One region of the Shewanella alkalitolerans genome, then DNA from elsewhere that is predicted to be linked to it. Evidence: riboswitches for the same ligand, from Rfam matches in the RefSeq annotation. Region 1 holds a riboswitch; the other holds the start of a gene.
What was found. Region 1 has a riboswitch for cobalamin ahead of K0J45_RS15380 (TonB-dependent receptor). Riboswitches for the same ligand answer to the same signal wherever they lie in the genome.
Positions count from the first base shown of each region.

Region 2: it holds a riboswitch for cobalamin, as region 1 does, so the genes downstream of both, K0J45_RS03640 (ABC transporter ATP-binding protein) here and K0J45_RS15380 (TonB-dependent receptor) in region 1, are expected to answer to the same signal.

Region 1 covers NZ_CP080422.1:3,519,095-3,523,542, forward strand. Annotated here, with positions in the region: gene K0J45_RS15380 (TonB-dependent receptor) at 1-1,812, opposite strand, end outside; cobalamin riboswitch at 1,913-2,127, opposite strand; gene K0J45_RS15385 (DUF805 domain-containing protein) at 2,513-2,863, opposite strand; gene K0J45_RS15390 (metal-dependent hydrolase family protein) at 3,006-4,307, opposite strand.
Region 2 covers NZ_CP080422.1:809,763-814,210, forward strand. Annotated here, with positions in the region: gene K0J45_RS03635 (histidine phosphatase family protein) at 204-815, shown strand; cobalamin riboswitch at 867-1,045, shown strand; gene K0J45_RS03640 (ABC transporter ATP-binding protein) at 1,150-2,130, shown strand; gene K0J45_RS03645 (FecCD family ABC transporter permease) at 2,117-3,160, shown strand; gene cobT (nicotinate-nucleotide--dimethylbenzimidazole phosphoribosyltransferase) at 3,283-4,311, shown strand; gene K0J45_RS03655 (adenosylcobinamide-GDP ribazoletransferase) at 4,353-4,448, shown strand, end outside.

The sequences.
Region 1 (4,448 bases):
GATATTTGCCAGGGTATAGGCATCGAGCTTATCGCCCAGGTTGGCATTATCGCCCTCCATGTAGCGCTCACCGGTGTAGACCGCCTCGGCGAAGAGCTGCAGATGCTCATATACATCGTAGCTGACATAGCCACGACCTGAGTTCTTGGCTACCCAAGAGAGTGCCTTACCTTCGTTTAGTCCTTCGGTAAACTCGGCGTCTATGTAGTTGTACTCAAGTCCAAGCAATAGATCCTGAGTCGCCTGCCAGTCCCAATCAGCGCTCACCCCATAACGACGTGAGGCATCGGCGTTAACGTTGGCGCCGGGGAAGTCACCACCGGCAGGAGTCTCGGCGCTTGGATCGAAGACGATCTCATCTTCGAGCTCCAGTCGATAGGCGCTCAGGCGCAGGGTATTGCGCTCGAGCAGCAGATCCCAGCCCGCCTCGTAGGAGCGACCTGTCTGCGGCTTGAGTCCCTGAATGCTCTCTGGGGTATAAGCCTGCTCATCCACCTTGGCGAAACGGAAGTTATCGTCGGCCCGCAGGTAGAATCTATGCTGCTGGCTCGGGCGATAGTTGATGCCAAGCTCGAATGCATGGGCATCCTGATCCAGATCTATCCCATTAGGATAGGCTTTACCGTCCACCAGCTCATCTGTCACCTCGGCGTAACGACCGCCCACCACATAGCTAAAACTCTCGGTGAGGGGCACGGTCGCCTGCAGATAGGCGCTGGCCAGCTTCTGCACATTGCTGCGATTGCTAAATGTCGCCTCGCCGCGGCTAAGATCCAGACCGGTCACCAGCTTAAGCTCGCCGTTATCCGTCTTGATGTTAGCCACAGCCTTAGGCTTAAACTCGAGCAGGGAGCGGGTATCGCGGCGGCTTGTGTTCCAGGTGCTTAACCCGGTTGTCAGGGTGTCGCTGTAGTTAAGGTCGGCGCCCAGCGACCAGGCTTCATTCAGCTGGCGCTGATAGCCGGTGCGGGCCGCCGTGGTCATCTCATGCAGGTAGGCATCGATAAAGAGATCGCCCTGCTTCAGATCACCCATTTGTCTTGGGTTTTGCTTGAGCTGATCATCATTCAGCGCAGCAGCGAGTTCGCGGTGGTTGTCATAATGACTAGCCTCGGCGAAGAACTGCTGCACCTCATCGTCATACTGCAGTCGCCCCAGCACAGAGCTGGTCTTGCTGGCGTTGTGATCGCGATAGTTATCGCTCTTGAGGTGGTTGGCCGCGCCATAGAGGCGCCAGTTGTCGTTGATGGCGACCGAGCCCTCGGCCTTGGCCTCAAAGGTGTCGAAGCTGCCGCCGGAGAGCTGCAGGCTGCCGCCGTTGTCTTTCGGCGCCTTGGTAATAATGTTGATCACCCCGCCAACCGCCTGGTCACCATAGAGCACACCGGCGCTGCCTGAGAGGATCTCGACTCGCTCCACCTGATTGAGCCCGATGGCGCCGATGCTCGGCGCGGCGATATCGATATTGTTGAGGCGACGACCATCGATCAGGATCAGGGTGTTGTTGACCGCCTGACTGGCGCTGAAACCGCGCATGGCAAACACGGCACCCGAGTTTGAATCTGACACCTGAATGCCGCTCTGTCCGCGCAGCAGCTCGGTGAGGTTGGTGGCACCGCTAAGTTCGATGGCGGCGGCATCGATCACATTGACGTTAGCCGCGATATTGATAGGGGTGTTTTCGGTGCGGCCGATAACCGTGATGGTTTCGTCCACAGGCCCAGGGGTGCCCGAACTTTCCGCTAAGGCAGGAAAGCTCCCGGCCAGACAGGCGCCAAGCAGTAGCGCAATTTTACTAGGTTGTGTACCCATTTTCCTTTAACTCCTAAAAGGGAAACAGGGCAAGGCGTCACGACTGGGCGCAGTCCATCAAACCGCCAGGGTCGCATTTCGAGATCTGCCCGCCGAAATCTCAAAATCACCTTAAGGGCCGGTCTCCGGACTGAGGCTAAGTCTAAACAAAGGGTTTAAACAACGAGCGTAGATTTTTTTAACGCCATGATGTTAAAGGCATGGCGCACCCAGCTCTCACCTATCACCGTTGCGGGGGCAGTGCCAGATTCTCACTGGCTTCCCGATTATCCCGTGTCGTCTCGCGCCACAGGCACCACATAAGGTTGACTAATACCAATCGTAGTAAATAGTCGATCATCCTAGCTTGTTAAAACGTTCGATAACTGCGTTAGATTTTTCGATTGTAGAATAACTACTTATCTAAAAATTCTAACTTGTTCTAAAACGTTTTTCCGACGCTATTTCTGATCGCTTACTTACTGTGATTGGTATGAATTTGGTCATGCTCTGTCTCATGGCAAGCCGCGACTTATGTGCGGCGTTGAGGAGAGGCTCTCTCCCGGCTACTGTGACAGAACGCGGGCATTATAGACGTCTACACGTATAAATGTCTAATACTCCCATGATGGCCCGAGTCGGCATCTTCACCCAAGGGCTGCATTACTCCCTAAAAACAACAAAGGAGGCCTAAGCCTCCTTCATCGCAGATAGGGGAAAATTACGCCTCGGCCAAAGCCTTAGGGTTTTCACCATATTCGTTGCCTTCAACGCTGTCTTGTACATAGAAGACGATCAGCACGATAGCGCCGATAAGCGGGATTAAACCTATCAGCTGCCACCAGCCCGAACGGCCGGTGTCGTGTAGGCGTCTGGCCGAGATAGCGAGAGTTGGGATAAGCAGTGCCAGCGAAAAGATACCGCTCAGCATATACAGACCTGTCACCACATCTATAGTTGCCGCCACGGCATAGAAGATGATGTAGAACAGGGTAAACATCCAAAACTCTTTGCGACGTGCACGACCGGTGAAATCAGCAAACTTCTTCAACGCACCAATAAAATATTCCATATAGTTCCCTTTGTTTACGTAAATTGACTGAAAAACTCCAATAAAAGAGGGGGCCATTCCTGAGCCCCCTATTGGATAAGTGTCATAATATATCAATAGTTTAAAAAATATAAATTGAATTTTAATGACAATCTTTTTTCACTCACAGGCGCGACTTCACCACCTTGCCGCCTTTCATCACGAAGCCCACATCCAGCAGGGCCGAGATATCCTCCAGCGGGTTGCCCTGGGTGGCGATAATATCGGCCTGCTTGCCGACACTCAGGGTGCCCAGGCTATCTGACATATCCACTAGCTCTGCGCCGTTGATGGTGGCCGAGATCAGCACATCTTTATTGCTCATGCCCGCCTGATTCATCAACACCGCCTCTCGCGCATTGGTGCCGTGGGCCGAGACGCCGCTGTCGGTACCATAGGCAATCTTGACCCCGGCCTTATAGGCGCGGGTAAAGTTAGCCGTCATATCGGCGCCCACTCGCACCGCCTTCTGCTTGATGGCCGGTGACATGAAGTCTGACTCCTTGGCCATATGCACCACGGTATCGCCCGCCAACAGGGTGGGCACCAGGAAGGCGCCATTCTTCTTGAGTAGCTTGATGCTCTCCTTATCGGCGTAGCTGCCGTGCTCTATGCTATCGACCCCGGCGCGCAGGGCGGCGTTGATCCCCTCTGTCGCATGGGCATGGCTGGCCACCTTACGCCCAAGGGCATGGGCCGTCGCCACAATTTCTTTGATCTCATCGTCATTCATCTGCTGGCCCGTGCCTGTGTCGGTATCCGACAAGACGCCACCGGTGGAGGTGATCTTGATGACATCGGCACCAAACTTGATGGCGCGGCGGGTGGCGCGGCGACAATCATAGGGGCCGTCGCAGATGGTCTTAGTGGTGAACTTATCCAGCAGATCTGGGCTCATACCATCCACATCGCCATGGCCGCCGGTCACCGACACCCCGCCAGAGGCGATGATCCGCGGCCCGTCTATCCACCCCTTAGCAATGGCATCGCGCAGGGCATACATCTGCTCCGGCTTGGCGCCGAGATCCCTAACCGTGGTGAAGCCCGCCATCAGGGTCTTGTTGGCGAAATAGGCGCTCTGCATCGCCACATCGGCGTCTGACATCCTAAGGCGCTGGCTATCATTCTTGGGCCCTAGCTCACCTTGTAGATGCACATGCATATCCATCAGACCCGGCATCACAAAGCCCTGCTTGAGATCCACATACTTGGCGCCGGGCGCGACGGTCTCGACGCTCAGATAACCGGGGGCAACCTGGCTAATCTTACCGTCGGTGATCACTAGGGTCTGTTCGCTGAGCGGCTTGGCGGCCGGGTCGGCCAGCAGGGTGCCGGCATGGATCACTGTCACATCATTGGCAAACAGGGATGGCGACAAGAGAGCAGCCGTCAGTGCGGCGAGGGGGAGCAGAGTATTATTTTTCATTATGGCCCGTTAATCATGTCTGAAGGAGTGAGAACTCACCGCGCCTTGCCGAGAAAGCTCCCGGTAAGGACAAGGGCGAGCGCCTAAAACTTCACTAACATGACAACAAATTGGCCTAAAAACAACCACAAAAGCGGCCAT
Region 2 (4,448 bases), 1.8 Mb from region 1:
TTCGCAACTTCCCTAAGCTTAAATCTGGTTTGGCTTCGAGGAAGAATGGCGGCTAAGCCGCGTTCCCATGGCAAAAGGCTCTCCCCTTGATAGTGGGTGAATCTGAAAGTTTTTCAATGCCTTATTTATCTTTCATTGCCAAGGGATACTTCCAGAGAGTATCCTGCTAACCTTCTAGATTTTAAAGGTTTAATGCTGCAGTTATGACGCAAACGACACTCTATTTGATGCGCCACGGCGAATGTGAAGGCGGCAATCTGCTGCGCGGCCATAGCGATCAACCTCTCACAGAGATAGGCTTCGCCCAGATGCAGCTGGCCTATGCCAAGCTGCCCCAGGCGGTGGACAGGGTGATCAGCTCGCCGCTCAAGCGTTGCCGTGTATTTGCCGAGCACCTCACCGCTAAGAATCAGGTGAAGGTGGCCCTAGATGCCGGACTCAAGGAGATCTACTTCGGCCGTTGGGATGGCCAGCCTATCCCTGAGCTGCATGCCGATCATGGCGAGGAGCTGAGCGCCTATTGGCGGGACCCTTGGGCCAATCCACTGCCCGAGGGGGAGCCCATGGCTGAGTTCGAGCAGCGTGTCGACGAGGTGGTTGAGCAACTGGTGCATCAGCATAGTGGTGAGGCCTTGTTACTGCTCACTCATGGCGGGGTGATACGTCACCTGATGGCCAAGGCCCTGGGGGTAGAGCACGCCGTAGGCTTCTATACTCGGCTGAGTCTGGACTATGGCAGTGTGGTCAAGATAAGTCACTATCGCGACAAGGCGGGAGAGGGCTACTGGCGTCTGCACTGGCATGACGCCGAGTGAGTCTGGCCTTGTGTCGGCGGCAAAATTTAGCATAATAACCGGGCGCAGGGACCGCCTGCGCCGGGAGTATGGTGTCGAGATCGCCAAGGCGATAACTCGGACTTAATAGGGAATTGGGGAAGGCTTTGTGCCGCTAGCCCAAACTGTGCCCGCAACTGTGAGTGTGTTACCTAGTTGAACCCGACCTGGTCGCCACGAGTCAGGATACCTGCCTACTCTCTAACCACTATCTCAAGCGGGTGACTTGAGGGAGCCAATAGATGAAGAATACCTCGGGGCCGAGTCTGGCCCAAGGGCGAAGGCGCCTCGGCGTTATTCCCCGGAGGGCGCGACCTTGAGCGCCCCTAATCAGCCATCACAAACAGAATCACTCCTGTCTCACGGCGCCAGTGACGGTGCTATTTTAGGTAAAGACACAGGTGCTGGTGCAGCCATCGGCGATGGCGCCTGCGTGCGCCCGGCGCTGTCGGTACGGGATCTCAGCTGGCGCTGCGGTGAGCGCGCCATCCTCTCAGGGGTCAAGCTGGATCTGCTAGAGGGTAAGATGCTGGGGATCATAGGCCCCAACGGCGCCGGCAAGTCCAGCCTGCTGCGCTGCCTCTATCGTTTCCTCACCCCTAGCAGCGGCGAGATCCAACTGTTTGGTCAGCCAATCGCCAGCCTGAGCGCCAGGGCCTTTGCCCGCGAGGTGGCCGTGGTGCTGCAAGACACGCCTCAGCATTTCGACATGACCACGGCCCAGCTGGTGGCATTGGGGCTCACGCCACACAAGGCCGCCTTCTCCATGACCACTAAGGCTGACCGCCTGGCGGTGAGTCAGGCCCTGGAAACCGTGGGGCTCAAGGAGCGCGCCGGACAGACCTACGCCTCCCTGTCCGGGGGCGAGAAGCAGCGGGCGCTGATTGCCCGCGCCATAGTGCAGCAGCCTAAGCTATTGATCCTCGATGAACCCACTAATCACCTGGATATCCGCTATCAGATCCAGATCCTCGAGCTGCTCAAGGCCCTGGGGGTGACTGTGGTGATCTCGATTCACGACCTCAACCTCGCCAGCGCCCTGTGCGATCAGCTTCTCTTACTGGATCAGGGGCACGCCGTGGCCCAGGGGTCGCCCAAACAGGTGCTGAGCGAGGCGCAGATCGCCAGGGTATTCGGCGTCTGCTGTCAGGTATCGCCCCATCCCCAACATGGCAATCCGCAGATCAACTATTTCTATGGCTATCACCTTCACAATGCTGACCAGAGTGCTCAGCATGGCAATGGACTGGGTGACCAGGCCTTTGAGGCGAAGGAGGCTAACCATGACGAGCGCTAGCCTGAGTCTGGGAAGAGGCTATAGTCCGCTGAAATACCTGGCCTTCGTCTGTCTGGGACTGTTGACCCTGGCGACTCCTGTGCTGGCGGTGAGTTTCGGCGCGGCGCAGATAGGCGTCGCCGAGGTGCTTGAGGTGCTGCTGGCCAAGCTGAGCGGCGCCGATCCCGGCGGCGTGACCGCAAGAATATTGATTGAGCTGCGCCTGCCGCGCATCTTGCTGGCCTTCATCGCCGGCTTCGGCCTGGCCCTGGCGGGCGCCGTGTTGCAGACGGTGACTCGCAATCCCCTGGCCGACCCCTATCTGTTTGGCATCTCATCGGGCGCCAGTCTGGGGGCGGTTGTGGTGATCACCCTGCTGGGCGGTGTCGGCGGCACTTTGGCCAGTGTCGGCCTGCCGCTCGGCGCCTTTATCGGCGCCAGCCTGGCGGTGCTCATGGTGCTGGCCCTGTGCGGGCGGGATTTGAACACCCAGATAGAGCGCATGTTGCTCTCCGGGGTGGCGATCTCCTTCCTGTTTGGGGCGCTGGCCAGCCTGATGCTCTATTTCTCCGGGCCGCAATCGGCCGCCTCTGTGCTGTTCTGGAGCCTGGGCAGCTTTGCTAAGGCGAGCTGGCAGATGCTCTGGCTGCCCTGGCTGCTGGTGTTGGCGGCGAGCGCCATTTTGCTGCTGCTCAAGCGGCAGATCCTCGCCATTCAGGCGGGGGATGAGACCGCCCACACCCTGGGCATTCGGGTGCAGCGCCTGCGTCTCGTCAGCCTGCTGCTCTGCTCGCTGATCACCGCCGTCCTGGTGGCCAACTGTGGCGGCATCGGCTTCGTCGGCCTGATGGTGCCCCACATGGTGCGCCTATTGCTGCCCGGGCGTTTCGCCCTGCTGCTGACGGCCTTGGTGGGCGGCCTGTTTATGATCTGGGTGGATGTGCTGGCGCGCTGCCTGCTCAGCTATCAGGAGCTGCCGGTGGGGATCATTACGGCTGTGATAGGCAGCCTCTTCTTCCTGTTTATCCTGGGCGGCAAGCGTAGCAACTAGCCCAGGTCCCCTATGTATTGAAGGAAAGGTGTATGGAAGGAAAAGCGTATTGAACTATGCCAGCAAAGAAGGTGTGGATTGCAATGAATCGAGAACGAGGGCGAGCGATATGAGGTACCAGTATGTTTGAAGTCACTGTGGTAAGTAGCGAGTTCGATGCCAAGATCCAGCAGAAGATAGACACTAAGACCAAGCCACTGGGCGCCCTCGGCGCGCTCGAGACCCTGGCGATGACTATCGCCAGGGTGCTGGGTCCAGACAAGCCGCAGATAACCAAACCAACCCTCTTGGTGTTTGCCGGCGATCACGGCATCGCCGCCTCCGGCGTCTCCATCGCGCCTAGCGAGGTGACTACCCAGATGGTGATGAATTTCCTCAAGGGCGGCGCGGCCATCAATCTGTTCTGTGCCCAGGGGGGGATCACCATGGAGGTGATCGACTGCGGCATCGCCCAGGAGATTCATGATCAGCCTAAGCTTATCAACCACAGGCTGGGGGCCGGCACAGGTGCGATTCATCGCGAGCCCGCCATGACCCTGGGGGCGGTCAAGCAGGGCTTCGCCATGGCCAGGGAGCGGGTCGCGCTGCATCACGGCCGCGGCTGTAACCTGATCGCCTTCGGCGAGATGGGCATAGGCAACACCAGCTCGGCGGCGGCCATCATGGCGGCGCTGATGGGGTGCGAGGCGGCCGAGTGTGTTGGTCGGGGCACAGGCATAGATGCCGCCACCTTGGCACGCAAACAGCTGCTGGTGGAGCAGGCGCTGCATCTGCACCGCGAGCAACTTGACGACCCCTATGGCGTGCTGGCCTGCCTGGGTGGCTTCGAGATAGTGCAGATGACGGGCGCCATACTGGCGGCGGCGGAGCTGAAGATGCTGGTGCTGATCGACGGCTTCATCGCCACGGCGGCGGCGCTGGCGGCGGTGACTATCGCGCCCCACGCCCGGGACTATATGATCTTCGCCCACGAGTCTGGCGAGCGCGGCCACAAACTGATGCTGGAGCATCTCAATGCCCAGCCGCTCTTGTCCCTCGGACTGCGTCTTGGTGAGGGAACCGGGGCGGCGCTGGCGGTGCCCCTGGTGCAGGCGGCGGCCAAGTTTTACAACGAGATGGCCTCCCTCGAAGAGATGGGCATTTCGATTTAGCGGCAATAGCAATCTAAGGAACCAAAAGGGAAAGCGCGAAGATGTTTGCCAGAGAGTTAAACCTGTTTTTTATCGCCATGGGCTTCTTTACCCGGATCCCCATGCCGACCTGGGTGAAGGTCGACAATGAGAGGCTC